DNA from 3 places in the Rhizobium sp. P2_G9 genome. Region 2 is predicted to be linked to each of the others. Evidence: predicted binding sites of a transcription regulator. Region 2 holds the regulator's gene; each other region holds the start of a gene.
What was found. The regulator PhoB, encoded in region 2, activates phosphate uptake and scavenging genes when phosphate is short. The targets are predictions, from matches to a motif close to TGTCATNNANCTGTCAT.
Positions count from the first base shown of each region.

Region 1: AC1DYF_RS02830 (DUF2794 domain-containing protein) is a predicted target of PhoB. The motif match lies at 9,428-9,444, and genes of this name have one in related genera.
Region 3: AC1DYF_RS28980 (acid phosphatase) is a predicted target of PhoB. The motif match lies at 3,205-3,221, and genes of this name have one in related genera.

Region 1 covers NZ_JBFUFK010000002.1:231,164-244,080, reverse strand. The annotation lists gene acnA (aconitate hydratase AcnA) at 1-2,392, shown strand, start outside; gene AC1DYF_RS02875 (macro domain-containing protein) at 2,472-2,927, shown strand; gene AC1DYF_RS02870 (LysE family translocator) at 3,084-3,722, shown strand; gene AC1DYF_RS02865 (PIN-like domain-containing protein) at 3,732-4,151, opposite strand; gene AC1DYF_RS02860 (hypothetical protein) at 4,148-4,849, opposite strand; gene ispG (flavodoxin-dependent (E)-4-hydroxy-3-methylbut-2-enyl-diphosphate synthase) at 4,906-6,159, opposite strand; gene AC1DYF_RS02850 (TetR/AcrR family transcriptional regulator) at 6,234-6,842, opposite strand; gene AC1DYF_RS02845 (hypothetical protein) at 6,903-7,592, shown strand; gene AC1DYF_RS02840 (Lrp/AsnC family transcriptional regulator) at 7,783-8,238, opposite strand; gene AC1DYF_RS02835 (DUF1223 domain-containing protein) at 8,529-9,296, shown strand; gene AC1DYF_RS02830 (DUF2794 domain-containing protein) at 9,501-9,881, shown strand; gene AC1DYF_RS02825 (transporter substrate-binding domain-containing protein) at 10,002-10,799, shown strand; gene AC1DYF_RS02820 (amino acid ABC transporter permease) at 10,818-11,642, shown strand; gene AC1DYF_RS02815 (hypothetical protein) at 11,721-11,963, opposite strand; gene fsa (fructose-6-phosphate aldolase) at 12,149-12,802, opposite strand; gene AC1DYF_RS02805 (primosomal protein N') at 12,882-12,917, shown strand, end outside.
Region 2 covers NZ_JBFUFK010000031.1:81,619-94,735, reverse strand. The annotation lists partial or broken gene AC1DYF_RS24280 (NAD(P)H-dependent flavin oxidoreductase) at 1-128, opposite strand, end outside; gene AC1DYF_RS24275 (hypothetical protein) at 345-1,700, shown strand; gene phoB (phosphate regulon transcriptional regulator PhoB) at 1,937-2,620, opposite strand; gene phoU (phosphate signaling complex protein PhoU) at 2,775-3,488, opposite strand; gene phoR (phosphate regulon sensor histidine kinase PhoR) at 3,715-4,938, opposite strand; gene ppk2 (polyphosphate kinase 2) at 5,135-6,013, shown strand; gene AC1DYF_RS24250 (GcrA family cell cycle regulator) at 6,075-6,605, opposite strand; gene AC1DYF_RS24245 (acetylornithine transaminase) at 7,043-8,233, shown strand; gene argF (ornithine carbamoyltransferase) at 8,296-9,210, shown strand; gene AC1DYF_RS24235 (Hsp33 family molecular chaperone) at 9,298-10,296, shown strand; gene apaG (Co2+/Mg2+ efflux protein ApaG) at 10,379-10,771, opposite strand; gene AC1DYF_RS24225 (orotate phosphoribosyltransferase) at 10,891-11,589, opposite strand; gene AC1DYF_RS24220 (winged helix-turn-helix transcriptional regulator) at 11,654-12,046, opposite strand; gene AC1DYF_RS24215 (nuclear transport factor 2 family protein) at 12,096-12,419, shown strand; gene AC1DYF_RS24210 (SDR family oxidoreductase) at 12,416-13,117, shown strand, end outside.
Region 3 covers NZ_JBFUFK010000041.1:2,000-7,249, forward strand. The annotation lists gene fusA (elongation factor G) at 1-1,349, opposite strand, end outside; gene rpsG (30S ribosomal protein S7) at 1,374-1,844, opposite strand; gene rpsL (30S ribosomal protein S12) at 1,873-2,244, opposite strand; gene AC1DYF_RS28975 (transcriptional regulator) at 2,823-3,113, shown strand; gene AC1DYF_RS28980 (acid phosphatase) at 3,267-3,974, shown strand; gene AC1DYF_RS28985 (calcium-binding protein) at 4,124-5,250, opposite strand, start outside.

The DNA.
Region 1 (12,917 bases), on a different contig from region 2:
CGTCGATCTCGCCGCCATGCGTGATGGCATCAAGGCGCTCGGCGGCGATGCTGAAAAGATCAACCCGCTCGTTCCGGTCGACCTCGTCATCGACCATTCCGTCATCGTCGACGAATTCGGCACGCCGCAGGCCTTTGCCAGGAATGTCGAGCTCGAATACCAGCGCAACGGCGAGCGTTACCGCTTCCTCAAATGGGGCCAGCAGGCGTTCAAGAATTTCCGTGTCGTGCCGCCCGGCACCGGCATCTGTCATCAGGTCAATCTCGAATATCTCGGCCAGACCGTCTGGACCAAGGACGAGGACGGCGAGACGGTTGCTTATCCTGACACCTGCGTTGGCACCGATTCGCACACCACGATGATCAACGGCCTCGGTGTGCTCGGCTGGGGCGTCGGCGGCATCGAGGCCGAGGCCGCCATGCTCGGCCAGCCCGTCTCCATGCTGCTGCCGGAAGTGATCGGCTTCAAGCTGACCGGCAAGCTCAAGGAAGGCTGCACCGCTACCGATCTCGTGCTCACCGTTGTGCAGATGCTGCGCAAGAAGGGCGTCGTCTCCAAGTTCGTCGAATTTTTCGGCCCCGGTCTCGACAACATGTCGCTGGCCGACCGCGCCACGATCGGCAATATGGGTCCGGAATACGGCGCCACCTGCGGCTTCTTCCCTGTCGATGCCGAGACCATCAACTACCTGACCATGTCCGGCCGCGAAACCGACCGCATCGCGCTGGTCGAGGCCTATTCCAAGGCGCAGGACATGTGGCGTACCGGCGATGGCTCCGACCTTGTCTTCACCGACACGCTGGAACTCGATCTCGGCGAAGTCGTGCCGTCTATGGCCGGCCCGAAGCGTCCGGAAGGTCGCCTGTCGCTCGAAACCATTGCGCCGAACTTCGCGACCGCGCTCGAAGGCGATTACAAGAAGCCCGGCCAGATCGCCATGCGCTATCCGGTTGAGGGCACGGATTTCGACCTCGGCCATGGTGATGTCGCGATCGCTGCCATCACCTCCTGCACCAACACCTCCAACCCGTCCGTGTTGATCGCCGCCGGCCTGCTCGCCCGCAACGCTGTCGCCAAGGGCCTGAAATCCAAGCCTTGGGTCAAGACCTCGCTGGCGCCGGGATCGCAGGTGGTCGCCGAATATCTCGACAAGTCCGGCCTGCAGAAGGACCTTGATGCGCTCGGCTTCAACCTCGTTGGCTTCGGCTGCACCACCTGTATCGGCAATTCCGGTCCGCTGCCGGCGCCGATTTCCAAGACGATCAACGACAAGGGCCTGATCGCCGCGGGCGTCCTCTCCGGCAACCGCAACTTCGAAGGCCGCGTGTCGCCCGATGTGCAGGCCAACTACCTGGCTTCCCCGCCACTCGTCGTCGCTTACGCGCTCGCCGGCTCAGTGCAGAAGGACCTGACCCAGGAGCCGATCGGCGAGGACCAGTCCGGCCAGCCGGTCTACCTGAAGGATATCTGGCCCTCCACGAAGGAGATCCAGGAATTCATCATGAAATACGTCACCCGCGAACTCTACGCGGCGAAATATGCAGACGTGTTCAAGGGTGATGCTAACTGGCAATCCGTGCAGATTCCGGCCGGCGACACCTATGCCTGGGACGACCAGTCGACCTATGTGCAGAACCCGCCCTATTTCGTCGGCATGACCAAGACGGCCAGCGGCGTCACCGACATCAAGGGCGCGCGCGTGCTCGGCCTGTTCGGCGACAAGATCACCACCGACCACATCTCTCCGGCCGGTTCGATTAAGGCCGCCTCTCCGGCTGGCACCTACCTCATCGACCACGGCGTCCCGGTGGCTGACTTCAACCAGTACGGCACGCGTCGCGGCAATCATGAAGTGATGATGCGCGGCACCTTCGCCAATATCCGCATCCGCAATCACATGCTCGGCCCGAACGGCAAGGAAGGTGGCTACACGATCCACTATCCGACCAAGGAAGAGATGTCGATCTACGACGCCGCGATGAAGTACAAGGCCGAGGGCGTGCCGCTGGTGATCTTTGCCGGCGTCGAATATGGCAACGGCTCGTCGCGCGACTGGGCGGCCAAGGGCACCAACCTGCTCGGCGTCCGCGCCGTCGTCGCCCAGTCCTTCGAGCGCATCCATCGCTCCAACCTGGTCGGCATGGGCATCGTCCCCTTCGTCTTTGAGGAAGGCACGACATGGGCCTCGCTCGGCCTCAAGGGCGACGAACTGGTGACGATCGAAGGCCTCGCTGAAATCAAGCCGCGCCAGAAGACGGTCGCCAAGGTGACCTATGGCGATGGTTCCGTGAAGGACATCCCGATCATCTGCCGCATCGATACGCTGGACGAGATCGACTACTTCCATAATGGCGGCATCCTGCAGACGGTGCTGCGCGATCTGGCCGCCTAAGCGGACGTAAATCCTGAGATAAAACGCCGGGTATGAGATGCCCGGCGTTTTTCATTTCGGCTTCCTGGAGGGGCAAACGATGAAATCCATCCGCGGCGATTTGATCCGGCTTGCGCGGGATGGTGAATTCGATGTCATCATCCATGGCTGCAATTGCCAATGCGTCATGGGCAAAGGCATTGCCTTGGCCATCAAGCAACAATTCCCCCAGGCCTACGCAGCAGATCGCACCACTGAGCCCGGCGCCCGCGACAAGCTGGGTACGGTTTCTACCGCAGAGGTCGATATCGATGGCCGCCGTCTCGTCGTCGTCAATGGCTACACACAGTTCGATTACAAAGGCAAAGGCGTCAGAGCTGATTACGACGCCATCCGAGGGGTGATGCAGACAGTACGAAGCAGGTTTTCCGGCTTGCGCATCGGCTATCCCAAGATTGGAGCCGGCCTTGCCGGCGGCGACTGGACGAGGATTGCCGTGATCATGGATAAGGAGCTCGAGGGCGAGGACCACACATTGGTCGAATTCGTGCCGTGACGGCAGATCGAGCGTGATTTTCCACGGATGCCGAGACCTATCGGTGCGCTATGAACGGGCCTCGCATCAACTTCGCTTATGGACGCGCCAATTCTAATCGTTTTTCAACGAATCCCGGCAGGCGTATATTCGGAATTGCCAATCCGGACCTAGATTATGAACCTCCATCACTACCTGCCATACCTCGCCGTCGCCTGGTCGGCCTATTTCATCGCCGTCGTCAGCCCTGGCCCGGCCGTTCTGGCGCTGATCAACACGTCGATGAACAAGGGCCGCAATGCCGGCATGGCCTTTGCCACCGGCGTGATGACGGGTTCTCTCTGCTGGGCAACGCTCTCCACCATTGGATTGGCGGCGGTGTTGTCGGCCTATGCGGAACTGCTGGTGGTCATCAAGATAGCCGGTGGGCTTTACCTGCTCTATCTCGCCTGGAAGGCCTTCAAGCGCGCCGCTTCCCGCGACGACACCCTGCGCAATGCCGCCGATCTGCATGCGGAGAGCCTGAGGCGGCTTTACCTCAAGGGCCTCGCCTTGCATCTCACCAATCCCAAGGCCGTGTTCATCTGGATTTCGCTGGTATCGCTCGGCCTGCCGGCCGGTGCGCCGTCGAGCATCATGGCGGTCTATGTCGCCGGCTGCCTGACGATCGGCCTCGTTTCACTCAATGCCATGGCGCTGATGTTCTCCGCCTCGCCCGTGGTCAGAGGCTATCGCAAGGCGCGCCGCTATATCGAGGCCTGCATGGGCGCCTTCTTCGCCTTCGCCGGCGTCAAGATGCTGACGGCAGGAGTATAGGTTTAGCGCCTATAAAGGAAGAGGCCGGAGTTTCGAGTTTTTATTGATCGGAATTTCATGCATCGAAGGCGGCTCGATGAGCTCGATTATCTTGACGACTTCCGGCCACCGCCAGATCAAGATAGAAGCGACCTGATGCATCGGGGTGTTCTGGTAGGCGGCCGCCAGTATGGATCCGTGAAGCCCGGCTGACCGCAAAGCGGCCCGTTCCGCGGGATTCCTCAAAATTCGAACATCGCCGGAAACAAATATCCACACGTCGTTCGATCGCCTGAGGAAATCAATCCATTCAATATCGCTGGAATGGCGACCGCTTGGAAGGCCGGTTACATCCCTGATATGGGTGGCCGAGTGTCCTTCATGCTGTATGAATCCGTGGAGAGTGGCGGCAAGAATCGGAGACGTGCAATTATCGAAAAGCACTTTCACGCTGCCAACCGCTGCTCCATCGATGTTTCAAACTCCAACGCATGACGTACAGACGTTTCGCTGACGTCATAGTCCCGGGCAGCTTTGCGAACATTGCCATGCATTTTCGCCGCCGCAGCGAGAACAGAAGTTGGAACGCTGGAAATGGAATCGATTGGTTGGCCAAATGAACGGGCCGGATCGATGACGACATTGAGCCTGCGGCCCGCGGGCCACCAGACCAAAGGGCTGCCGTCATGCCCAAAATCGACGGTCTTCAGTAGTGGATCGAGAAATCCTTTAAACTCGTATTGCCGGCGAAACAGATTCAGCAACCGCTGCTGTTCTTGGCCGTCAGCATCCTCTTGTGCGAGCTGAAGAAAAATCTCGCGTCCATCTGTTCGAAATTGATGTGTGGACAGGGGGTGATCGCGGCCGATGACATCTCGAGCTAAACCGATGGCAGCGCGGACCTTGATGGCAGAGACCCCAGCTTGAATGAAAGCAGCTGCAACGCGAACCTCCATCAGGTCCCGGAAACCGAGATAAAGTTTATTATCGCCGAGAGACACTTCTGATTTCCAGAGAGCCGGGTAGAACTGGCCATCCACACGGTGCCCTTTAAGCCATCTGGAAATCTTCGCGGATGTGACATGAACAAGCCTTCCCGCTTCCGCAGGCGTATAGAGACCTATACCGATCAAATCATCCAAGACCATGCACGCAGTAACTCATTACGAAAAGCGTGTGTCAATCGTCCTTTGCAGAGCCTCGGCTACTCAGCCGCCTGCGCTCCGCGCCCGAACCTCTTGTCGATATAATCGACCACCAGCGCCTCGAATTCCTCAGCGATCTTCGGCCCGCGCAACGTCAGCGCCTTCTTGCCATCGATAAACACCGGGGCGGCCGGCATTTCGCCGGTGCCGGGCAGCGAGATGCCGATATCGGCATGCTTGCTTTCGCCCGGGCCGTTAACGATGCAGCCCATGACGGCGACGTTGAGCGCTTCGACACCCGGATATTTCTCACGCCAGACCGGCATGTTCTTACGGAGATCGCGCTCGATATTCTGCGCCAGTTCCTGGAACACGGTGGATGTCGTGCGGCCGCAGCCGGGACAAGCGGCGACGACGGGCAGAAATTGGCGGAAGCCCATGACCTGCAACAGTTCCTGGGCCACCACGACTTCGCGCGTCCGGTCACCATTCGGCTCCGGGGTCAGCGATACGCGGATCGTGTCGCCGATCCCCTGCTGCAGCACATAGCCCATGGCCGCGGAGGAGGCGACGATGCCCTTCGAGCCCATGCCGGCCTCGGTGAGGCCGAGATGCAGCGCGTGGTTGGAGCGCTCGGCGAGCATGGAATAGCAGGCGATCAGGTCCTGGACCTGGGACACCTTGGCCGACAGAATGATGCGGTTGCGTGGCAGGCCGATCTCTTCGGCGAGTTCAGCCGACAAAAGCGCCGACTGCACAATCGCTTCGCGCGTCACCTGCCGCGCCGTCAAGGGCGAGCCTTCAGCCGCATTCTTGTCCATCAGTGCGGTCAACAGTTCCTGGTCGAGCGAGCCCCAGTTGACACCGATCCGCACCGGCTTGTTGTATCTGATCGCCATCTCGATGATGTCGGCGAACTGCTTGTCCTTCTTGTCCTTGAAGCCGACATTGCCGGGATTGATACGGTATTTCGCCAGCGCCTCGGCGCAGGCCGGATGGTCGGCGAGCAGTTTGTGGCCGATATAGTGGAAGTCGCCGATCAGTGGCACGTCCATGCCGAGTCGGAGCAGCCGCTCGCGGATTTTCGGCACCGCGGCCGCGCTCTCGTCGCGATCGACGGTGATGCGGACGATCTCGGAACCGGCGCGGGAGAGGGCTGCGACCTGCGCCACCGTGGCATCGATATCGGCCGTGTCGGTATTGGTCATCGACTGTACGACGACTGGCGCGCCACCGCCGACGATCACGCCGCCGACATCGACGGCAACGGTTGCACGGCGCGGCTTGGGGTCGAAATCTTCGGGTGCGGACATCAGGAGAACTCGCGAGCAACGGGATTGGCATTGAGGTGGCGCAGCACCACTTCAATGTCAATGCTGCGGCGAATTCATGACGCGGATTTGTTCGGCTTGGTCAGCGGCTGGATAAGAAGTTCGACCAGCCAGCCGATATCGGCCTCGGCTTCGTGCCAGTCGCTCTTGCGGCGCTTGATGCCTTCAACGGCCGAGACGATCAGCCGGGCGAGGTCGCAAGGCTTGAGATCGTGATGGTCTTCGAGGAAGATTTCGCTGTTCGCCTGCGCGGCTGCCAGTGCCCGGTCGAGATTCTGCTCGAGCACGTCATTCCAGTCCTGGCCGAGATCGCCGGCGAGTTCCTGCTTGACCTCGAACAGTTCAGCCCCATGAGGCGATTGCTGCACTCGGCGCATCGGATCGATGACGCCGACGGTCAGTGCCGCCACCAGCCGCGGACAGAGGCTTCCCGGACCCGAAAGCGCCAGGTCGACATTGCGGAAGGTACGCTCCAGCATCGACATGAAGCCGGCACGATAGATATCGGCCTTGTTCTTGAATTCGAGATAAAGCGCCGGCCGCGATATCCCGGCCGCATCGGCGATGTCGGCCATGGTGGTGCGCCGGAAGCCATAGGCAAGGAACACCTTGAAGGCCGCTTCCAGAATTATTTTTCGCTTGTCGAGTGTTTCGGTTGCTTCCATGTTTGACATTCTGACATTTTTCGATATTTTGTCAACACAAGAGATGACGAGGTATTTTTCATGCATAGCGTGTTCTGGACATTGGCCAAGACGGACTATGGCGCATCCGTTCAAAGCACTGAAACTCCGAGCGCCTGGGCTGAAGATCAGGCGAGCGATATCGTTGGATCGAGACTGCGTGATGACATGCAGGATCTTTCCTACAATGCCTTTATCCAGGAAAGCACGCTCGACGAAATCGCCTATGCCGGTGGCACCGATCCACTCGAACTGCGCCGCCGCCTGATGTCGCCCTACCCGGTGGCGACCCGGCTGATCGACGCCGTGGCGCGCATGTCGAACTGGCAGGAACCCGTGGCCGACGGCAAGGCGCGCGGCTTTGCCTTCGCCTTCTCAAACGGCAGTTGGGTTGCACAAGTGATCGAGGTTTCCGAAGAGGATGCGGGCATCCGTGTCGATGCGGTCCATTGCGCCGTCGATGCCGGCCCGCTTGCCGATGACAACATCCGCCGCGCGGTGATCGAAGCCGATATCCGCCGCGCGCTCAGGGAAGCCACCGGCCGCGAAATTCGCCAGCGAATGGAAATCCCGGCGATCCACGTGAAACTGCTGAAAAACGCTGTCCGGCCCGGTCTCGGTGGCACGCCGGCGGCGCAACCGGTCATGCCGGCGCTCGCCAACGCCGTCTTCGCGCTGAMCGGCAAGCGAATCAGGCGCACGCCGCTGGGTGACGAGATCACTTTTCTTTGAATTGATAGACTTCGCGAGACACAGATAAGAGGGCCGGATGCGAAAGCGCCGGCCCTCTTGGTCTTTAGAGCGCTTTGCGTTCTGATGGAATCAGAACCGCGCTCCAAACTTTTGTTTTGCGCATGTCGTTATTCTGAAACCGGTTTCCGCTTTCAGGCGACATGCGCTAAACCCTCAGTAGACGCGATTGTCAGACGTCCAGCGTCGAAACTTCCTTGGCTGACGACAGCACGATCAGGGTCTCGGTGCGCATCAGCCCCTCGATGCCCTTCAATTCCTGCGCCAGGAAGCGTTCGAGCTCGCGCGTGTTGCGCAGCCGCACCTTGAGCAGGTAGTTCCATGCGCCGGTGACATGATGGCATTCGAGCACGGCCCCGCTGCTGGCGACCTTTTGCAGGAAAGCCTCTTCCACCTCGGGCTCATTCCAACCGACAAAGACGAAGGCGAGCAGATCGAGCCCGACTTTTTCCGGATTCACGGCTGCGTGGAAACCCGAAATGATCTCATTGCGGATGAGGCGCTTGATGCGGTCATTGACGGTGGACGGAGCCAATTTCAGCTCTTGCCCAATCTCTGCGAGCGACAACCTGTCATTTTTCTGCAGAAGGGCAAGGAGGCTGCGGTCCGTTTCGTCCAAAATACTCATATGCAACCTCCGCATCCGTGCAAATCATGTCGAAAAATGTCTAAAGGGAAAATTTTGACGCGGAAAGTGCGATTTTTCGCCCAAGCGTCAAAGTTGTAGAAACCCCGATGCAATTAACGTATGTCAAGAAAAATGGTTCCGATGCAATTCAAAAATTTTGAGCCGGTTTCCATCAAGGGATTTTGATTTAGGTGTGAAGCCGTCTTGGGCTATAGCTGGAGCATTGCAGGCCATGGCTCGCGCAATCTTGCGTGCATCTGTCGGCCGTTATCCGGGACCTAGGGACTTCCATGCGGCTTCCACTCTATTCAACTCTTGTGCTCTGCCTGTTCGCGGTAGCGCCGGCTTGGCTTTGCATGGCCGAGGAGGTCAAGGAGTCGCATCCTGTCGGCGTCGTCGAATTGTTCACCTCACAGGGCTGCTCTTCCTGCCCCAAGGCTGACGCCGCTTTCTTCAAGATCGCCGGCGACGGCAATGTCGTGGCGATCTCCTACCACATCGACTACTGGAACTATCTCGGCTGGGAGGACACACTCGGCCAGAAGGAAAACACCGACCGCCAATATGGCTATGCGAAGATGCTTGGCAACAACAACGTCTTCACGCCGCAGATCGTGCTCAACGGTGTGACCGATGCCAAGTCCACCAATCCCAACGTGATCCTCGCCGACCTCAAACGCATGGGCAAGAACGGCGACGGCATGCCCGTCGACGTTGATGCCGACCTGACGAAGGATGAGATGACGATTACGGTCGGCTCCGGCGTCGGCAAGGCCGATGTCGTGATGGCCTATTTCAAGAAGCAAACCACGGTGGAGATCTCCAAGGGCGAGAATACCGGCAAGCAGATAACCTACCGAAATGCCGTAACCAAGCTCGAAACAGTCGGCATGTGGGATGGCAAGGCGATGACCATCAAGCTGCCGTCGGCGTTGATTTCCAAAAAGGGCCAGGACGGCTGCGCCATCCTGTTGCAGGCGCATGACAAGGACGGCAATCCCGGCCGCATCTACGGCGCCGCCATACTGGAAAACTATGCGGCGCTCGGCGCGCAGTGACGCCGTGTCACGGCTCATCCCGCCTCGGCCCCTCGACATCCGCAATGACCGTGCCCACATGACAATGTGACGCAGAAGTCCGAACATTACCGATCAAATCGGTCTTGCAATTCGGACCTCTTCAGGCAAACTGTCATCAATTCGTCATTGGCGCGCCGGTGAATCGCAGCGGCAATGGCAGCGAAACATCGTGTAAGGGACGACATGACGGATCAGACCGAGCACAGTGGAGCGACCACCGCAGGCCAGGTGGTCGATCTCAAGGACTATCGCGATGCCCGCGATCCGGCGCCGATCACCTTCCACCGCCTCGAACTCAACCAGATCCTGAGGATTTATGGCCGAATGGTCGGCGAAGGCGAATGGCGTGACTACGCCATCGATTTCTTCAAGGAGAAGGCTGTGTTCTCGGTCTTCAAGCGCTCCGGCGACCTGCCGCTCTACCAGATCGAGAAGAACCCCAAATTCGCCGCCAAGCAGGGTGCTTTTTCGATCGTCAACACCCAGGGCCGCATCCTCAAGCGCGGCCACGAGCTCGCCCAGCTGCTGAAATTCTTCGACAAGGTGCAGCGCCTCCGCGATTGAGACAAATTCTCCCTCCCAGTCCGGCGACTGTTGCTCCTCACGGCTCCGCTTTGCCGCTTGCCAAGCCGACCCCTTCATCTTTATGACATGGAACCGCCACAATCTCGGGAGCCCTTCGTCATGACGTTCCGTCGCTCGTTCCTTCTCGGCCTCGCCGCCGTTATCGCAGCGCCTTTTGCCGCGCATGCCGCCGATCTGCCGGACCTCAAGGGCCGCAAGGTGGTCGTGGTCTCTGAGAACGCCTATCCGCCGCTGCAATTCGTCGACCCCAAGACCAACAAGCAGGTCGGCTGGGAATATGACGCGATGGACGAGATCGCCAAGCGGTTGAATTTCAAGGTGGAATACCAGAACACGTCGTGGGATGCGATGATCCAGGCCGTCTCCGACAACCAGTACAATATCGGCATGGACGGCATCACCATCAAGGACGAGCGCAAGCAGAAGGTCGATTTCTCCGATCCCTATATGCGCTCCGAACAGTTCATGCTGGTGCGCGGCGATGAGAAGCGATTCACCGAAGCCAAGAGCTTCGCCGCCTTCAAGGATGGCCTGGTCGGCGCCCAACCTGGCACGACGCCATTCTACACCGCCGTCTATAGCGTGCTCGACGGCAATGAGCATAATCCGCGGATAAAGCTGTTCGAAACCTTCGGCGCCACGGTCCAGGCATTGAAATCCGGCGACGTTGATGTCGTGCTGACGGACGGTACGGCCGGCAAGGGCTATGTCGATGCCTCCAGTGGCAGCCTCAAGCTGATCGGCGGGCCGCTCGGCAGCGAGGATTTCGGCTTCATTTTCCCCAAGGGCTCCGATCTAGAGAAGCCTGTCAATGCGGCGATCGCCTCGCTGAAGGCCGACGGCACCTTCGACAAGCTGAACAAGAAGTGGTTCCTCGATTACAAGATGGGCCAATAGACCGACAACGCCGTCTCGATGTCGGCGCCCCAATCATCACAATCTGCCGACGCGGGCGACTTTCCATATTGGCTGGTCGCCCTCGTCGTGATCGGGGTCGGCACCGCCGTCCTGATCGCCGGCAGCGATCTCTATCGCGAGATTTTCGCAGCCGTCTCCACCGGGTTGGAAGTCACCGTCCTTGTGACGCTGATCGCCTTTACCCTTGCCGTGGCGCTTGGCCTGGCGGTCGCGCTCTGCGGCCTTTCCGATCTCAAGTCGCTCAGGCAATTCTCCCGCTTCTATATCGAGTTGATCCGCGGCATCCCGGTTCTGGTCCTGCTCTTCTACGTCGCCTTTGTCGGCGCGCCGGCCGTGGTAGCCGCCTATAATTGTCTGGCGGCACCGCTGATCCGGGCGGGAATGCTCGATACGCTGCTCGTGCGTGAGGTGTCGCTGATGTGGCGGGCCATCATCGCGTTGACGGTTGCCTATTCCGCCTTCATCGCCGAAATTTTTCGTGCCGGCATCCAGTCTGTCGACAAGGGCCAGGTCGAGGCGGCCAAGGCGCTCGGGCTCTCCCGCTTCCAGCGCTTCCGCCTGATCATTTTTCCGCAGGCACTGCGGGTGATCTTCCCGCCGCTGTCGAATGACTTCGTCGCCATGGTCAAGGATTCCTCGCTGGTCTCCGTGCTCGGTGTCGCCGACATCACCCAGGCGGCGAAGATTTCCGTCGCCACCTCTTTCCGCTATTTCGAGACCTATTCCATGGTCGCTTATGTCTACCTGGTGCTGACTATCGGCCTGTCGCTGGTTCTCAGGCATATCGAGAAGCGGATGCGCCAGGCCCAGGTCAAGCGCTGACGACGGAAAAGCCCGGTCCTTGAAGGAACCGGGCTTTCGGGCATGTGAAGCGGCGAGCCTCACTCCATCGGCAAGCGATCAACGGCAAACCCGGACGCGGCGCAGATGGGCATTGCCCCAATTGTCATAAGCCCACACCTTCTTGGTGAAGCAGTAGTCGTGGACGACGACGAAACGGGCCGGGCGCACGACGATGCGCGGCGCGAAGAACACGCGGCCATGCCAGCCGTGATGGCGGTAGCGCCAGCCGGCTTCGGCAGTGGCGGACAGCGAAACAGTGGCGATGACGGCGGCCAGGGCGGCGATAGCGAACTTTTTCATAGGGAACACTCCAAACATTTTGTTGTCTTTAGGTTTCGTTTTCGAACCGTTTGTTACGGCCCGTTGACGCTCTTGTCGCAGCAAATACGCAGCGCCGCTGTTCCCGGTGGAACAGGCTAAACGACAAACAAAAACCCGGGCAGGAATGAGCCGCCCGGGTTCAGTGGATGCGTTGCCTTGAAAAATCAGGCGATCGACTGACCGGTCTTGGCCCAGTCGGCGATGAACTGTTCGAGGCCCTTATCGGTCAGCGGATGCTTGATCAGCGCCTTGAGCGTTGCCGGCGGCACGGTGCAGACGTCAGCGCCGATCAGCGCGGCTTCCTTGACGTGATTGACCGTGCGGATGGAGGCGGCAAGGATTTCGGTCTCATAGCCATAATTGTCGTAGATCTGGCGGATTTCGCGGATCAGCTCCATGCCGTCGATGGCGGTGTCGTCGAGACGGCCGACGAAAGGCGAGATGAAGGTCGCGCCGGCCTTGGCGGCGAGCAGCGCCTGGTTGGCCGAGAAGCAGAGCGTGACATTGGTCTTGTGGCCTTCGGAGGTCAGCGCCTTGCACGCCCTGAGGCCGTCGAAGGTCAGCGGCAGCTTGATGCAGATGTTCGGTGCGATCTTGGAGATGACAGCCGCTTCCTTCATCATCCCCTCATAGTCCATCGCGGTGACCTCGGAAGAGACCGGGCCTTCGACGATGTCGCAGATTTCCTTGGTGACTTCGAGGATCTTGCGGCCCGACTTGAGGATCAGCGACGGGTTGGTGGTCACACCATCCAGCATACCCAGATCGTTCAGTTCCTTGATTTCCTTGATGTCTGCGGTGTCGACGAAAAATTTCATGGTCGTTCGCTCCCTGGGTCTCGCGCTTTCCCCCGTATTTGATGTTTTCTTTGCCCAAAAGCAAGTGCATGGTCCGGCGATGGCAAAAGATTCGCTGGATTTGTTCGACCCGCCG
Region 2 (13,117 bases):
GCCGGAAACGAGCCGACAATGCCGGCCTTGCACTGGGCGATCACCAGTTCCGGATGCGAGATGATGAACATGGGGGCGGCGACCAGCGGCAGCCTGAGATCGTCGCGGAGAATGGCGGGAAGCATGATGGCGGGTCCGGAATGTGCGAAATTGGCGGCAGCCTATCTCCGGAAAGATGGTTTGTTCAACCTTGTATTTTCGTCGCGTGCATCAGACCGCCATTTTTTGGCTGCAAAGCCGATATTAGCGGGGGAGGCATTCGGCTCGGAACTTGAAAAGGTGCTGGCGAATGATTACCCAAGGGTCATAATGAGAATGTCCCGCGTATCGAGGTATTTTTTAGCGTGAGTGGACTGGAACAGGCGATCCGCAACGCTCTGGACAGGGCCGAAAGGTCCAATCCGGAAATACGCGCGCGTATCTATCAGTCCGCGCGCAATGCGCTCGATGCCGGCCTGCGCAAGCAGGACATCCACGACATGACGGTGATCGAGCGGCAGCGGCAGCGGCTGGAATTCACCATCCGCGCAATCGAGGACGAAGAGCTCGAAAAGCTGCGCATGTCGGCGCGGCTCGACAAGATTTTCATAGAGAATACGCCGTTCGAGCCGCCGGAGGCGGTGCCTGAGCCCGATATCGCGCCGCCGGCGCCGGAGCGGCTCATCGATGCGCCGCCGTCGGCCTGGCCTGAGCCGGCTCAGCCTTCACGGCGCGAGCCGCCGATTGTCGAGCCGGTGCGCCAGGTGGCGCAGCCGGTCAGGCCCATGGCGGAGCCGGTCGTGGCGCGCGAGATACCGCCGGAGATCGAGGAAGACGGCGCGTTTTCCGATTTTTCGGCCACCCGCGATGAGCGCGCGCCGTCCAAAGCCGGCGTAAAAACGCGGCGGATCGAGCCGGTGGTCGACGCACCTTTGGTCGCCGAAGCGCGCGGCAAGGGACGGGCGCAAAATATCCGGCATGAGGAAGAGGATCCGGCCTGGGCCGAGCCTTCGACGCCGGAAGGGCGCAAGGTGGCGCCGCAGAAGCGTGCCGCGCGACGCCGGCGCGGCTCCTGGGTCGTGTCGCTGTTCGTCTATTGCGTGCTGCTCGGCGTCATCGGCTTCGGCGCATGGTGGGCCTATGCGACCGGCATGATCGGGGCGGCCATGCATGGCGGCGGCGATTTCGATTTCATCCCCAAGCAATTGCACAGCGAGGATTTCGATCCGAAGGTGCCGCTGAAAACCCCGCTCGATCCGCTGCGCGGCTTTTCCGGCGATTGGGTGAGCGTGCTCAAGCCCGGCGACACCAGTGCGGTCAAGCCGGCGGCGCAGGCCAAGGTCAGCGACGTCACCGACAGCGACGGCAAGGCGATCATGATCATCTCGAATGCGCCGGACCAGGATGGCGAAGTGCGGATCGAGGTGCCGGCCGACGTGCTGAAGAATCTTGCCGGCAAGACCTCGACACTGGCCGTGACGTTGCGCGCCGATGGCGACAAGCCGTCGCAGATCTATATCCAGTGCGCCTTTGCCAGCCTCGGCGATTGCGGGCGGCACCGGTTTACGATTTCCAACGAGCGGGTGGATGAGCTGATCCAGGTGAAGTTCGATGGCAAGCAGGCGCCGAACGAGCCGGGTTACGTGATTATCAATAGCGATCTCACCGGGCAGGGGCGGGCGATCAGGCTTTATGGGATCAGGATTGGGCCGGGGGCTTGAGAGTTTTTGGTAGGTCGGCGTTTGGGGCCACCCCCCTCTGTCCTGCCAGACATCTCCCCCTCAAGGGGGGAGATTGGATGGGGCGCCCTGGCCGCTTCCTCTCTACCGTCGCACAACGCAGTACTCAACGACTCTTTGAGGCGGGGAGCAGGCCTCTAGCCAATCTCCCCCCTTGAGGGGGAGATGTCCGGCAGGACAGAGGGGGGTACGACGCACACTCTACGAAGCGAAGCCGCTCAAACTTCCATCGCATACCCCGCACCGCGCACGGTGCGGATCACATCCGGCATGTTCGACAGATTGAGCGCCTTGCGCAGCCGCCCGACATGGACGTCGACGGTGCGTTCGTCGACATAGATGTCGTGGCCCCAGACGCCGTCGAGCAGTTGTGAGCGGGAAAACACCCGGCCCGGCGACGACATGAAGAATTCCAGCAGCTTGAATTCCGTCGGTCCGAGGCGGATTTCGCGGGAGCGGCGGTGGACGCGGTAGGTCTCGCGGTCGAGCTCGACATCGCCGCATTTGAGGATCGAGGAGATCGCATTGGGCCGCACCCGGCGCAGCATGGCCTTGATGCGGGCCATCAGTTCCGGGGTCGAGAACGGCTTGACGACATAGTCGTCGGCGCCGGTCGACAGGCCGCGGACGCGCTCGCTTTCCTCGCCGCGGGCGGTGAGCATGATCACCGGCAGGCGCTCGGTTTCAGGCCGCATCCTCAGCCGACGGCACAGTTCGATGCCGGACACGCCGGGCAGCATCCAGTCGAGCAGAAGCAAGTCCGGGACGCGCTCCTGCAGGCGGATATCCGCCTCGTCGCCGCGCGGGATCACCTCGACATCATATCCCTCTGCTTCGAGGTTGTAGCTGAGCAGCGTGCCCAGCGCTTCCTCGTCTTCCACAACCATAATTCTCGGCTGCATGGTACTCTGCTCCGTCGGCAATCACGCCTGGCGCGTGCCCCGCGCCCAGGCGGCTGCGATTGTTACTACCGGCATGCTCTCGTCCGATGCCGGCGCTGATGATCGGCGGCCAGGGACGCCATTGGCGCCGGCTGGCCGAAATGCGCAATCGGCATCACTGGCCCGGCTGCACCACGGAAGCCGTGTTGTCTTCCTTGACGCGTTCGCCGGTCGGCTGTTCGCCGGTCTTCATGTAATAAATGGTTTCGGCGATATTGGTCGCATGGTCGCCGATGCGCTCGATGTTCTTGGCGCAGAACAAGAGATGGGTGCAGGGCGTGATGTTGCGCGGGTCTTCCATCATGTAGGTGAGCATTTCGCGGAACAGCGAGGTATAGACGGCGTCGATCTCGCCATCGCGCTGGCGGATCACCTCGGCCTTTTCCGCCGAGCGGGTGGCGTAGACGTCGAGCACATCCTTGAGCTGGGTCAGCGCCAGTTCGGAGAGATGTTCGATGCCGCGGGCGAGCGGCCGCGGAATGCCGGTGGTCTGCACGGCAATGACGCGCTTGGCGTTGGACTTGCCGAGATCGCCGACGCGTTCGAGATCGGCGGCGATGCGGATCGAACCGACGATCTCGCGCAGGTCGGACGCCACCGGCTGGCGCTTGGCGATCATCAGGATGGCGCTGTCGCCGATATCGCGCTCGGTCTGGTCCATGATCACGTCTTCCGAGATCACGCGCTGCGCCAGCGCCGAGTCGGATGTGACCAGCGCCTTGACCGAGTCGGAAACCATCTGCTCGGCCATGCCGCCCATTTCGGCGATGCGGCGGGAAAGGTTGGCCAGCTCCTCGTCAAAGGCGGAATAGATGTGTGCGGTCATCAATAGTCCTCCAACCGGCGGGCGGCCGGCGCGGTTTTGGATCAGCCGAAGCGGCCCCTATGTCCTGGGCCGCGGGTTATCCGGGCTGGCAAGGAACATAGGGTCGGCCAAGTTTTCATTAGCCGCTTTACGCCAGGGTTTTATGTCAAAGTCACGAAAGATTTATGACAGACTAAAGTGCTGAAAAGTCAATCCTTTCGGACGCGCTGGAGGGATTGCTGCGTTTTTGTCAGAAGCGCACGGTGAAGGTGCTGCCGCGGCCGAGTTCCGATCGGATGAGCAGACGGGCGCGGTGGCGCGTCAAGATGTGCTTGACGATTGCCAATCCGAGGCCGGTGCCCTTCTTCGAGCGGCTGCTCTCGACATTGACGCGATAGAAGCGTTCGGTCAGGCGCGGGACCTGGTCTTCGGGGATGCCGGGACCGTAGTCGATGACGCTGACCTCGATCGGCTGGCGCGGCTTTTCGATCAGCGTCACGTCGACGATCTTGCCCTCCTGGCCGTATTTGCAGGCGTTTTCGATCAGGTTCTCGAACACCTGGGTCAGTTCGTCACGATCGCCGCTGACATTGATGGCATGGTCGGGCAGATGCCGCTTGATCTCGACGCCGAGGTCGGTTGCCAGCGGCGCCAGCGCATCGCAGACCGAGCCGATGAGCGGCACCAGGTCGACGGCGTCCTCCGGCGCGACGCGCGCCTTGATCTCGAGCCGCGACAGCGACATCAGGTCGTCGACCAGGCGCGACATGCGGGTCACCTGTTCCAGCATGATCGTCAGGAACCGTTCATGCGCCGCGGTGTCGGTGCGGGCCGGGCCGAGCAGCGTTTCGATGAAGCCACGCAGCGAGGCCAGCGGGGTCCTGAGTTCGTGCGAGGCATTGGCGACGAAATCGGAGCGCATGCGATCGATGCGGCGCGATTCCGAAATGTCGCGGAAGATCAATACATAGAAGCGGATCGCCTCGCCCTCTTTCGTCTCCGCCGGGACCATCCGCACCTGGAAGATGTTCTCGCCCGGCAGGGTGTCTGCATATTCGGTCATGCCGTTGCGGCCCGACGCGATGGTCTCGCGGATCATCTCGATGATCGCCGGCAGGCGGATGCGGGCCGAGATATGCTGGCCGGGCTCGATCTCGCCGAAGGCATGCCGGGCCGAAGGGTTCTGATAGATGACATTGGCCTTGGGGTCGAGCAGGTAGGCCGGGCTGTCGAAGCCGGCAAAGGCCGATTTGACGTCGCACAGCGGCTCCGGCGGAGGCGTGGGCTCCTGTTCAGCGATCGGCACCGTGGGCGCGGTGGCTTTGATCCACAGCGATGGCAGCACGGCAAGGATCATCACCGAAACGGCGATACGGGAATTGGTGCCGGCCGCGATCAGCGCGGCTGCGCCCAATAGGACGGCCGCAAGGTTGTATTTATGACCCAACAGCCAATCAGTGACTGCTTTCAGCATGCGAATCCCCGGCACTGCGAAAATTAAAACGTCCTTCTATGGTCTGTATGTAACAGCTTTTTCACGCTTTGCTTGAATTCACATGATGATTATGTCCATGTCACTGACAGCATGTCTGCCGAAAGCGGTCGCCGGTTTCGGGACAAAGGCATGCGCGAGAACAAAGAAGCAAGCGCATGGCATGAGGAGGAGTGGAATGGCCGTCGAAACGGATATTCCCGCGGTCGACGTCAAGATCGACGGCAAGAAGCGGCAATGGGATATCGACGATCCGGTGCTGCCGGCATGGATCGATGACAAGGCGCTCGAATCCGGCGGTTATCCCTACAAGAAGAAGCTCGATGACGACGAATATGAGGCCGAGCTGGAAAAGCTGCAGGAAGAGCTGGTCAAGGTGCAGCTCTGGCAACAGAAATCCGGCGACCGGGTGATGTCCTTGTTCGAGGGGCGGGATGCGGCCGGCAAGGGCGGCATCATCCATGCCATCCTCTCCTATATGAATCCGCGCAGCGCCCGCGTCGTGGCGCTGAACAAGCCGACGGACACCGAAGCCGGCCAATGGTATTTCCAACGCTATGTGTCGACCTTCCCGACGCGCGGCGAGTTCGTCAACTATGACCGCTCCTGGTATAACCGCGCCGGCGTCGAGCCGGTCATGGGTTTCTGCAGCAAGGAAGAATATGAACAGTTCCTCAAGAGCGTGCCGCGCTTCGAGAAGCTGATCCTCGACGACGGCATCCATTTCTTCAAATTCTATATCGAGATCGGCCGGGAAATGCAGCTCAAGCGCTTCCACGAGCGGCGCCATAGCAAATTGAAATGCTGGAAGCTGTCGCCGATGGACATTGCCGCGCTCGACAAATGGGATGACTATTCCGAAAAGCGCAGCCGGATGCTCAAGGAAACCGATACCGAGCATGCGCCATGGACGGTGGTGCTCGGCAATGATAAGCGCCGCGCCCGGATCAACATGATCCGCCACATCCTCGATAGCCTTGACTATACGGACAAGGACAAGAAGGTGATCGGCGAGATCGACAGAAAAATCCTCGGCAAGCCCGGCATTTTGAAATGAGCCTGAAACGACAAAGGGCCGGCAAGCCGGCCCTTTGTCGCAGAGAAATGTGAGGGTCGTGTCAGCGCATGCGGCGGCGTTCGGCCGAAGGCTGGTAAGCGAGCTTCTGGTGGAAGCCGCAATAGGGCGAATTGTCAGGCGAGTCATTGCCGCAGAAGCAGAAATCTTCCTTCAGCGGATCGCCGAGCGGCCATTTGCAGGTGCGTTCGGTGAGCCGGATCAGCGGCACGCGGCGGAAGATCGGCACGACAACGTTGTTGGGCAACGTTTCCATGACCTCAAGCGCATCGAGCTCGATCTCTTCCTTGAGCATGGTGGCGCCGGCCGGCCGGGTGACGGTGCGGGTCACTGTGCGCTGCGCGAAAGAAGAAGAAGCCTGCGGCCGGCTGACGGTCGAAACCGTTGCGCGTTTCTGCGAGCGGGCAGCGGTGGTGCCGCCGGCCTTGGCGCGGCCCGGGAGGCTGAGCCGATGCACCTTGCCGATCACCGCGTTGCGGCTGACGCCGCCGAGCTGCGCGGCGATCTGGCTCGCGCTCAAACCTTCGGACCAAAGCTTCTTCAGCTTCTCGACGCGATCGTCAGTCCAGTTCACACTATTATCCATCGAAGCGTTCCTTATCGAGGAATCGGTCACCACACCCCGGAACAGCACGAAGTGCAAAACGCCTCATATTCGGCGCTTGATTGAGGGTGACTAGTTCCGCCGCATGCAAATCTAGCAATTGCTTATTAACCTAGAGAGCCTGAGACTCCGTGACAAGAGTCTTGCGAATCCGCACGAATCGATTTTCGAGTTATCCCCAAGATTGATCCCCGGCCGTGTCCGATCGGCGACAGTTGCTGCACCGCACAGCGTCCGGCGGGCTCGATGGCCGGCAATTGCGGGTTTTTGTTGACGCGCTGCAGCGAAATGCTAATAGTGCCCTCGCCGCCCGCTGGGGCGGTTTTTTGATTTATGCGCTCCGGAATGTCCGCCCGGCCGGGAGGCCGCACATTCCGTTGCCGCAATCGAGATGAAGGATGTCCGTCATGGCCGAGGTCTCGCCGCTTTATGACACCTATGCACGCGCACCGATGCGGTTCGAGCGCGGCGAAGGCGTCTGGCTGATCACCGAGGACGGCGAACGCTATCTCGACTTCGCCGCCGGCGTCGCCGTCAACTCGCTCGGTCATGCGCATCCGCATCTGGTCGAGACGCTGAAGGCGCAGGCCGAAAAGCTCTGGCACACATCGAACCTCTATCAGTCGCCCGGCCAGGAAAAGCTGTCACGCCGCCTGTGCGAGAGCACGTTCGCGGACAAGGTGTTCTTCACCAATTCGGGCGCCGAGGCGCTGGAATGCGCGATCAAGACGGCGCGGCGCTATCACTATGCCAAGGGCCATCCGGAAAAATACCATATCATCACGTTCGAAGGCGCCTTCCATGGCCGCACGATCGCGACGATCGCGGCCGGCGGCCAGCAGAAATATATCGATGGCTTCGGCCCCAAGGCGCCCGGCTTCGACCAGGTGCCGTTCGAGGATATGGATGCGCTGAAGGCGGCAATCACCGACGCCACGGCCGGCGTGCTGCTGGAGCCGGTGCAGGGCGAAGGGGGCTTGCGGGCTTTCTCGCCGGAATTCCTGAGGGCGGTCCGCGTACTCTGCGACGAGCACGACCTGCTCCTGGTCTTCGACGAGGTACAATGCGGCGTCGGCCGGACCGGCTCGCTGTTCGCCTATCAGCGGATCGGCGTGACGCCCGATATCATGGCCGTGGCCAAGGGCATTGGCGGCGGCTTTCCCATGGGCGCCTGCCTGGCGACGTCGGAGGCCGCGGCCGGCATGGTGGCCGGCACGCATGGTTCGACCTATGGCGGCAATCCGCTGGCCATGGCGGTCGGCAATGCCGTGCTCGACGTCGTCCTCTCCGATGGCTTCCTGCAGCATGTGCGCGACGTGGCGCTGGTCTTCCGCCAGGGCCTTGCGTCGCTCAAGGACCGTTTTCCCGACGTGATCTCGGATATTCGCGGCGAAGGCCTGATGATCGGCGTCAAGGCCGCGGTGCCGGCCGGCGACCTGCTGCAGGGCATCCGTGACGAGAAGCTCCTGGGCGTGATGGCCGGCGACAATGTCATCCGCCTGCTGCCGCCACTGATCACCACTGCCGAAGAAGCCCGCGAAGGCCTTGCCCGGCTCGAAAAGGCCGCCGAGAAACTGCATGCCGCGAACAAGCGATGACGCTTTGACGAAAGCCCACATCCATCGCTAAGGTAAAAGTTTCCTGAGACAAGGAATAGGTTATGAGTTCCAGGCATTTTCTCGATCTCTCGGCAATGACGCCGGAGGCACTGCGGCACATTCTCGAAGACGCCAAGACCCGCAAGGCGGCCACCAAAGCCGGCACCGATTTCAAACCGCTGGCCGGCAAGATGCTGGCGATGATCTTCGAAAAGCCCTCGACCCGCACCCGCGTGTCGTTCGATGTCGGCATGCGGCAGCTGGGCGGCGAAACGCTGTTTCTCTCCGGCACCGAGATGCAGCTCGGCCGCGCCGAGACGATCGGCGACACGGCCAAGGTCCTGTCGCGCTATGTCGATGCGATCATGATCCGCACCACCGACCATACGCGGCTGCTCGAAATGGCCGAACATGCGACCGTGCCTGTCATCAACGGCCTGACGGATGCGACCCATCCCTGCCAGATCATGGCCGATATCATGACGATCGAAGAGCATCGCGGCAATGTGAAGGGCAAGACCATTGCCTGGACGGGTGACGGCAACAATGTGCTGCATTCGCTGATCGAGGGTTCGGCCCGGTTCGGCTATCGCATGAACATGGCAGTGCCGCTCGGCAGCGAACCGGGCGACAAGTTCCTCAACTGGGCACGCAACAATGGTGGCCAGGTGATGCTGAGCCACGATGCCGAAAAGGCGGTCGACGGCGCCGATGCGGTGGTCACCGACACATGGGTGTCGATGAACCAGGAGCATCGCGCCCGCGGACACAATGTCTTCCAGCCCTATCAAGTCAACAGCGCGCTGATGCAGCACGCCAAGGCCGACGCGCTGTTCATGCATTGCCTGCCGGCGCATCGCGGCGAGGAGGTCACCGACGAGGTGATCGACGGGCCGCAATCGGTCGTTTTCGACGAGGCGGAGAACCGTCTGCATGCGCAGAAGTCGGTGCTCGCCTGGTGCCTCGGCGCGATCTGACGCTTCCGGGCTTGAATCTGCTGTCCGATCGCTTATTTTTGGACCTTCAAACGAAGGGCGCCTTTTGGCGCCAGATCCGAGACAATCATGACGCTTGACACATTTCACCCCGGAGAAACCGGGTTCGCCGGCGATGACCGCGTGATACCTTTCCAGGTGGAGGGGCTCGACGTGCGCGGCCGTGCGGTCACGCTCGGACCTCTTACCGATACGATCCTGAACCGCCACAACTACCCTGCCCCGGTGGCGCGGCTGCTCTCCGAGACGATCGCGCTCACCGTGCTGCTCGGCACCTCGCTGAAATTCGAGGGCAAGCTGATCATCCAGACGCAGAGCGACGGGCCGGTAAACCTGCTGGTGGCGGATTTCACCGCGCCGGACGGGGTGCGCGCCTATGCCCGGTTCGATGAAGACGCTGTCACGGAGGCGGTCAAGCAGGGTCGTTCCGCGCCGCATGAGCTGCTCGGCAAGGGCGTGCTCGCCTTCACCATCGACCAGGGGGTCAGCAACAAGCGTTACCAGGGTATCGTGTCGCTCGACGGCGAAACCCTGGAACAGGCGGCCGCAACCTATTTCCGCCAGTCCGAGCAGATCCCGACCCGGGTGAAACTCGCCTCGGCGGAATTCTTCGATCGCGACGAGAACGGCAAGCCGCGCCACAGCTACCGCGCCGGCGGCATGGTGGTGCAGTTCCTGCCGGACGCGCCCGAGCGCATGCGCCAGCGCGACCTGCATGGCGGTGACGGCGATCCCGGCCAGGCGTTCGAGGAAGACGACACCTGGGCGGAAGCGCAGATGCTGGCCGAGACCACCGGCGCGGAAGAACTGACCGATCCGGATCTCGGCGTCGAGCGGCTGCTCTATCGCCTGTTCCACGAACGCGGCGTGCGTGTCTATGATGCGCAGCCGGTATTCGATCGCTGCAGCTGTTCGGAAGAGAAGATCCGCAACGTGATATCGGGGTTTTCGGCCGAGGAGGTCGAATCCACCATCGAGGACGGCGAGATCGTGGCGAAATGCGAATTCTGCTCGACGGTCTACCGTTTCGTTCCTGCAGAATTCGGCATCGCTGCCGACGCGAACTGATCAAGCGCAGGCTGCGGCTGGAGCATGTCGCCTGGAAGTGGATACCGGTTTCAGGACAACGACATGCTCAAACAAAGGCGCTCTAATTGAGCGTGCGCTGCAATCCCGGCGAATCCAATGAGAAGGCCGGGATTGCCACATCGAACATCTCGCCGGTGTCCGACAGCATCTGGTAATGCCCGAACATCATGCCCGAAGGGGTGTCGAGCGGACAGCCGGAATTGTATTCGAACGTGTCGCCGGGGCTCAGCGTGGGCTGCTCGCCGACCACGCCGGGACCGGTGACCTCATCGATCTGGCCGTTCTCGTCGGTGATGTGCCAATAACGGTTCATCAGCCTGATCGTGTGGACGGAATGATTGGCAATGACGATCCTGTAACCCCAGACATAGCGGCTGTCTGCGGGGTCCGACTGCTCTGCGAGATAATAGGGCTCGACATTGACTTCTATGCCCCGCGTCGTCGCTTGATACATACCATTCATTCCGTTGGGCCGGCTCCTTGCCGCCTCGAATTTCCGCTATGAAGTATTCCTCGAAACTAGTCTGTCAAGCTTGTCCCAGCCCGGAGTAAAGATCGGTTTTCACGGGCAAATTAGCTGGTCGGCAATTCAGCCACGCCGCCATGATCGGCGGACCATTTCAGCGGTTGGTCAAGAAACGCTTCAACCGAGTTCAGGGTTTCAATATCGAACAGCCTCTGATCTCGCGCCACCGCCAGAACTTCGCGCCAGGTGGCGATGTGGTGCAGCTTCACCTTGCCATTGTCGAAGCGAACCTTGGCTTCCGGAAAGATGGAATAGTAGAACAATGCTATGCCGTGATCGACGACGCCGCCAGCGGCGCGGATCGCATCGATGAACTTGAACATCGAGCCGCCGGCCGTCGTCAGGTCCTCAATGACCAGGACGCGCGCGCCTTCCTTCATCTCGCCTTCGATCTGGGCGTTGCGGCCATGGCCCTTGGGCTGCTTGCGGACATAGATCATCGGCAGCGACAGCCGTTCGGACAGAAAGGCGGCAAAGGGAATGCCGGCCGTCTCGCCGCCGGCGACGCAATCGAATTTTTCGAAACCGGCTTCCGACAGGATGATGGCGGCGGCAAAATCCATCACCGCCGAGCGGATGCGCGGATAGGAGACAAGCTTGCGGCAATCGATATAGACCGGGCTCATCATGCCCGACGACAGCTTGTAGGGCTGATCAGCGCGGAAATGCACCGCCTTGATCTCCCACAGCATCTTCGCCATCAGTTCGGCCATGACGGGTTTATCGTTGAAGGCATTGGAAAACATGGGGGTGGCTCCTTTAGCAATTCTCCAGCGCTTACCAAGAACGGACGCCCCTGCAAAGCCGCTCTCAGCCCTGATCGGCAGCTTTCAACGTGCCGAAGCGCAAAGCGGCCCATTCGAGCAGCATGTCGAGCGCCGGGCAAAGCGCCTGACCCCATTCGGTCAGCCCGTATTCCACCTTGGGCGGCACTTCCGGATAGACGGTACGGAAGACGATGCCGTCGCGTTCCAGGTCGCGCAATTGCTGGATCAGCATTTTCTGCGAGATGCCGGGGATGGCGCGTTCGAGTTCGGAAAAGCGCAATATGCCCGAGTGGAACATCTGGAAAATGACGATCATCTTCCAGCGGCCCTCCAGCATCCTGAGAGCTTTTTCGACGCCGCTCGCCGCCATATCCGGGGTCACATCACCAAGCTTACCAGTTGGTGAGTACCTTACTTTTTTGTCAGTTCTTGCCATTTTTTCAGTTTAGCACCAGATTCCGGAGGTGCCAATACGAGGATTGAACATGACACTTCCGGAGACGCTGGACGTCTATTTCGCAGCCCAGAACATCCACGACATGGACCGGCTGGTCGCCTGCTTCGCGCCCGACGCCAAGGTCCGCGACGAGGGCGAAGACATTGTCGGTCGCGATGCGATCCGTGCCTGGAAGCAAAAGGTGCGCGACAAATACCATTTCACCACGGAACCGCTTCGCCATTGGCAGGAGGACGGCAGCAATTTGGTTAGAGCCAGGGTTGCCGGAACCTTTCCGGGCAGCCCGGCCGAACTCACCTACAGATTCACCCTGAAGGACGGGATGATTGCCGTGCTCGAGGTGGCATCATGAACGAGGCAGGCGAATTCTCCGGCAAGCGCGTGCTGGTTACCGGCGGCACCAAGGGTATTGGACAGGCCGTGGTGCAGGCTTTTGCCGAAGCTGGCGCGAGCGTGCTGACCACAGCGCGCAACGTGCCTGATGACGCCGGCAATGGTGTGCTCTATGTCGAGGCGGATGTCTCGACGGCGGAGGGCTGTGAAACTGTCAGCAAGGCGGTGGTCGACCGCCTTGGCGGCATCGACATCATCGTGCATGTCGTCGGCGGATCAAGCGCGCCGGCGGGCGGCTATGCTGTTCTCGATGACAAGCAATGGTACAGGGCCTTGGACACGAACCTTTTTTCGGCCGTCCGGATCGATCGGGCGCTGCTGCCGTCGATGATCGCGCAGGGTTCCGGCGTCATTATTCACACGACCTCGATCCAGCGGCAGTTGCCGCTGCCGGAGGCAACCACTGCCTATGCCGCCGCTAAAGCCGGCCTTTCGACCTATAGCAAGAGCCTTTCCAAGGAAGTCGGGCCGAAGGGCATCCGTGTGGTGCGCGTCTCGCCCGGCTGGGTGCAGACCGAGGCCGCCATCGGCCTGGTCAACGCGTTGGCCGACAAGAATGGCCTCGATTTCGAGGGGGCGCGGCAAATGCTGATCCAGTCGCTCGGCGGCATCCCGCTTGGCCGTCCCGCATTTCCGCGTGAGGTGGCGGAACTGATC
Region 3 (5,250 bases), on a different contig from region 2:
GATTCTTCGTCGGTCTTGACGCGGAAAGACGGGTCTTCGGCAGCGAGGCGATTGAGCGCGAGGCCCATCTTTTCCTGGTCGCCCTTGGACTTCGGCTCGATGGCGATCTGAATGACCGGCTCGGGGAATTCCATGCGCTCGAGGATAACAGGCTTCAGCGGGTCGCAGAGTGTGTCACCGGTGGTGGACTCCTTGAGGCCGGCGAGGGCGACGATGTCGCCTGCAAAGGCTTCCTCGATGTCTTCGCGCGAGTTGGAGTGCATCTGCAGCATGCGGCCGACGCGTTCGCGCTTGTCCTTGACGGTGTTGAGAACCGACGTGCCCTTTTCGAGCTTGCCCGAATAGACGCGGCAGAAGGTCAGCGAACCGACGAAGGGGTCGTTCATGATCTTGAACGCGAGCATGGAGAGCGGCTCGTTGTCGTCGGCATGACGATCGATTTCTTTTTCGGTCTTGAAGTCGATGCCCTTGATCGAGGGAATGTCGATCGGCGACGGCAGGAATTCGACGACGGCGTCGAGCAGCGGCTGCACGCCCTTGTTCTTGAAGGCAGAGCCGCAGAACATCGGGAAGAACTTGACGTCGATCGTACCACGGCGGATGAGCGCGCGAATCTGATCGTTGTCGGGCATGTTGCCTTCGAGATAGGCTTCCATCGCCGCTTCGTCGATCTCGACCACGGTCTCGATCATCTTCTCACGGAACTCTTCGGCGCGAGCCTTGAGGTCGTCCGGAATCTCGACGACGTCCCAGAGGGCGCCGAGCGACTCGTCGCGCCACACGAGCGCGTTCATCTCGATCAGGTCGACAACGCCCTTGAATTCGGTTTCAGCGCCGATCGGCAGCTGGCAGACGACGGCTGTGGCGCCGAGGCGGCTCTTGATCATCTCGACGGAGCGGTAGAAGTCCGCGCCGGTCTTGTCCATCTTGTTGCAGAAGATCATCCGCGGAACGTTGTACTTGTCGGCCTGACGCCAGACAGTTTCCGTCTGCGGTTCGACACCGGCATTCGCATCGAGCAGCGCAACGGCGCCGTCGAGCACGCGCAGCGAACGTTCGACTTCGATGGTGAAGTCGACGTGGCCGGGGGTGTCGATGATGTTGAAGCGGCGCATCTTGCCGTCACGGCCCTTCCAGAAGGTCGTGGTCGCGGCAGACGTAATCGTGATGCCGCGTTCCTGCTCCTGCTCCATCCAGTCCATCGTGGCAGCGCCGTCGTGGACTTCGCCGATCTTGTGGGACTTGCCGGTGTAGTACAGGATACGCTCAGTCGTCGTCGTCTTGCCGGCGTCGATATGCGCCATGATACCGAAATTGCGGTAGTCTTCGATCTTATATTCGCGAGCCATTTTGGGACTGCCTTCCTTCGATGATTACCAGCGATAGTGCGAGAACGCACGGTTGGCTTCCGCCATCTTATGCGTGTCTTCGCGCTTCTTGACGGCAGAGCCACGATTGTTGGCAGCGTCGAGGATTTCGCCGCAAAGGCGGTCGACCATGGTGGTCTCGTTGCGCTTGCGGGCGGCAGTGATCAGCCAGCGGATAGCCAGCGCCTGGCGGCGCTCCGGACGGACGTCGACCGGAACCTGGTAGGTTGCACCACCAACGCGGCGCGAACGGACTTCGACATGCGGCGCGATATTGTCGAGCGCAGTATGGAAGAGGCCGATCGGCTCAGCTTTGGCCTTGCTCTGGGCAGCGTCGAAGGCGCTGTAAACGATCGTTTCAGCGACAGACTTCTTGCCATCATACATGATGGCGTTCATGAACTTCGTGACGATCAAATCGCCGAACTTCGGGTCCGGATTGATCTCGCGCTTTTCTGCTTTATGACGTCGGGACATATTTCTCGTCTCTCAACTGGAGCAATTCTTACTTCGGACGCTTCGCGCCGTACTTCGAGCGGCGCTGCTTGCGGTTCTTGACACCCTGGGTATCGAGAACGCCGCGGATGATGTGGTAGCGCACGCCCGGAAGGTCCTTGACGCGGCCGCCGCGGATCATGACCACGGAATGTTCCTGCAGGTTATGGCCTTCACCGGGGATATAGCCGATGACTTCGAACTGATTGACCAGACGGATCTTCGCGACCTTACGCAGAGCCGAGTTCGGCTTCTTCGGAGTGGTCGTGTAGACGCGGGTGCACACACCACGCTTCTGCGGGTTCTCCTGCAGGGCAGGAACCTTGTTGCGCTTGACCTGTGCCTGACGCGGCTTGCGGATCAGCTGGTTTACGGTAGGCATGAAACCATCCTTAAAACTGTTTTCCTCACTCCTTGCGGAGCATGTTCTTGCCGTTGCCGGCACAGAGCACATGAACGATCATACGCAAAACCGGATCGATCCGCCTGACGTGGCAGATGACCCGAATCAAACAGAGGATGCCCGTTAAGAGCATCATGCGTGCAGCGATCGTGTTTCAACGTGCTATGACGAACCTTGTTTGGGGCGAACTCCAGGACGCGTCGTCCCGAACCAGCCAGCCCCACATCGGCTCTGATGGCGCGGGAAATAAAGCCATTCCCCCGTTACGTCAAGGCCCCGGACAAGATTTTGTCGTCAAAACCCTGGAATGCCCGCCTTGCGCGGCTTGCATGGCGTCCTGAGGCACTAATTTGGGCGTCAATGTCATCATATTCCAGAAGCGGCGGACGAAAAAGACAATATTTCATTGTCTCAGACAGCGTGAGTCCTTATCTTGCGGGGAAATGAGCGGGCGCTTTAAGCGTTTGTACCATTTCGATTCTATAGAGAGTCGCAGTCGAGTCCTGCCGGCCACGGTTTTCCATCTGCCCTGCCCGCATTCCACAGGAGAATCAGTCATGGAAGAACCCGTCAACGACAACGAGCCGCGGCACGGTTTCGTCTTCATCATCATCGGCAAGGCCTATGCGGACGCAGACGGCGAAGGCATCGACATTCATATCCTGCTGCGCGCTCCCGATGACGACACCGCCGTCCGCGATGCCCTCAATGCCCTCTCCGAAGAAGGTTTCCACGAGGCGGACCTCGACCAGATCGGCACGCTGATGGGCGAACCGGACGAGGAGCCGCATCTGTCGGCCTATCAGGGCGCTCTCGAAGGAGAGATCTCGATCATCCGCTTCAATTGAGGGCCTGATCCGTCAATCGTCGCGTTTGCTGGTATCATGCGCCATGCGGTCGCAGAGAGATTATCGATTTTCTTCGGCCGCATCACACCATTGTCATCGAGCTCAAACAATCACTTGGTAGGAACAGCGGTCCGCCTTCCAAGGGAGCTCTCCATGGCCAACATCACCAAAATCCTTGCCGCCGGCATTATCGCCTTCGGCCTCGTCTCGCCCGTCTTCGCCGAAGATGCCAAGCCCTTCGCCGATAATCGGGAAATCGATCTCACCCAGTTGCTCGCGCCGCCGCCGGCCAATGATTCCGAGCTGACCAAGGAAGAGATTGGCGAATTGCTCACTATCCAAGTCACGCGCACCAAGGCGATGGAAGAGCGCGCCATCGCCGACGCGGAAGAAGACATCTGGAGATTCTCCGACGTCATCGACAATCCGAAGTTCACCAAGGAGAACCTGCCGAAATTCGCGGCCTTCTTCGATCGCGTCGCCGCTACCGAAGGCGCAGTGGTCGATCCGGCCAAGGATGTCTGGAAGCGTCCTCGCCCGCATCTGCTCTATCCCGAGCTTGTAAAGCCGGTGGTAAAACTGTCGAAGTCGGGCTCCTATCCGTCCGGCCATGCAACGGTCGGCACGCTGATGGGCATCGTCCTCGCCGAAATGGTGCCGGAAAAGAAGGCGGCGATCATGGACCGCGCTTGGGAATATGCCCATAACCGCGAAATCGGCGGCATCCACTATCGGTCCGACATCGAGGCCGGGCGCATTGCTGGCACCGTAATCGCTGCCACGATCATGACGCATCCTGACTACAAGGCAGAATATGACGCCGCCAAGGAAGAACTGCGCAAGACGCTCGGCCTGAACTAAAACCGTCGTCTGTTGCTCGAAGCCGCCGACGCACGCCGGCGGCTTTCTTGCCACTCGTTCATGCGAGGCGACGATCTCGTCAAACTGCACGAATTCCTGCGCAAGGCGCCGCCGCAGCATTGTGTTGCAGGGCACCTTCCGCAAATATTTCAGGACAGGATGAAATCGTTGGCAGTCAGTGTAATAGCGCCCTTCAGTACGAGATCGAAGTCCGCCCCAGTCTGCCCGTCGACATCACCGTAAACTATGGTGTATTCACCCTGCTGCGTATTCACGATCGTGAAATGCACTTCCCCTTGGGCGGCCGTACCGCCCTCTCCCTTGAACTGCAATCCGCCAATGCCGCTGAAATCGATCTTGTCGTCTTGGGCTTGGGAGAAATCGGCGATGTAATCTCGGTGTCCCTGCTCGGTACCAATCGCCTGGGCATTGTTGAAGACGAACGTGTCTGCACCGGTGCCGCCATAGAACTGCTGCACGCCCGTACCCGCAACCAGCGTATCGTCGCCCGAATTGCCCGCGGCCCAGCCGTCGGCAGAGCCCAGCTTGATCGTGTCATCGAAGGCTGAGCCGGCGATCGCCTCGATGCTCTTCGTCGTTTCCGTATTGCCAAATCCATCGTCGATGATCTGGCCGCCGGACTTCGTCATATCGACATTGACGCCATGCTCGCCGATATTGGTGGACCAGTAGAAACTCACCACATCAACGCCGCCACCCCCATTATAGCTGTCCTTGCCGGCCAAACCATGGAACTCGTTAACTGAGCCATCGCCGACGAAGGTGTCATTTTTCGCCGTGCCGTCGACATCCCAGATGTTCTTGACCGTGTCCTTGTCGCCGAAGCCATCAATGATATAGCCCTTGTCGAGCCGGGCATTGATGCCGGCATCTGCGCCATAGACTGCGTCGCGGTCATAGCGCGCGGTATTCTCGCCGGCGCCTCCGTCGATGACATCCTTGCCCTTCAGGCCCATGAAGGATTCGTCCGCACTGCCGCCGGTCATCTTGTCATTGAAAATAGATCCGCGCAGTTCTTCGATACTGCCGGTCAGCTTGTCCTTGCCGCCCCAACTGTCCGTGATCACACCGGTTGCGAGGTTCGCGGTAATTCCATGTTTCGCGTCGGAGAAGAAATAGGTATCCTCGTAGCTAACCGTGTCGAATCCGGCACCGCCCTTGAATGTATCGTTGCCTTCCGAACCACTGGCGAATCCGCCCATCCTGCCGAAGGTGATCATATCGTTTCCATGATCGGTGCCGACGCTCATCGTGT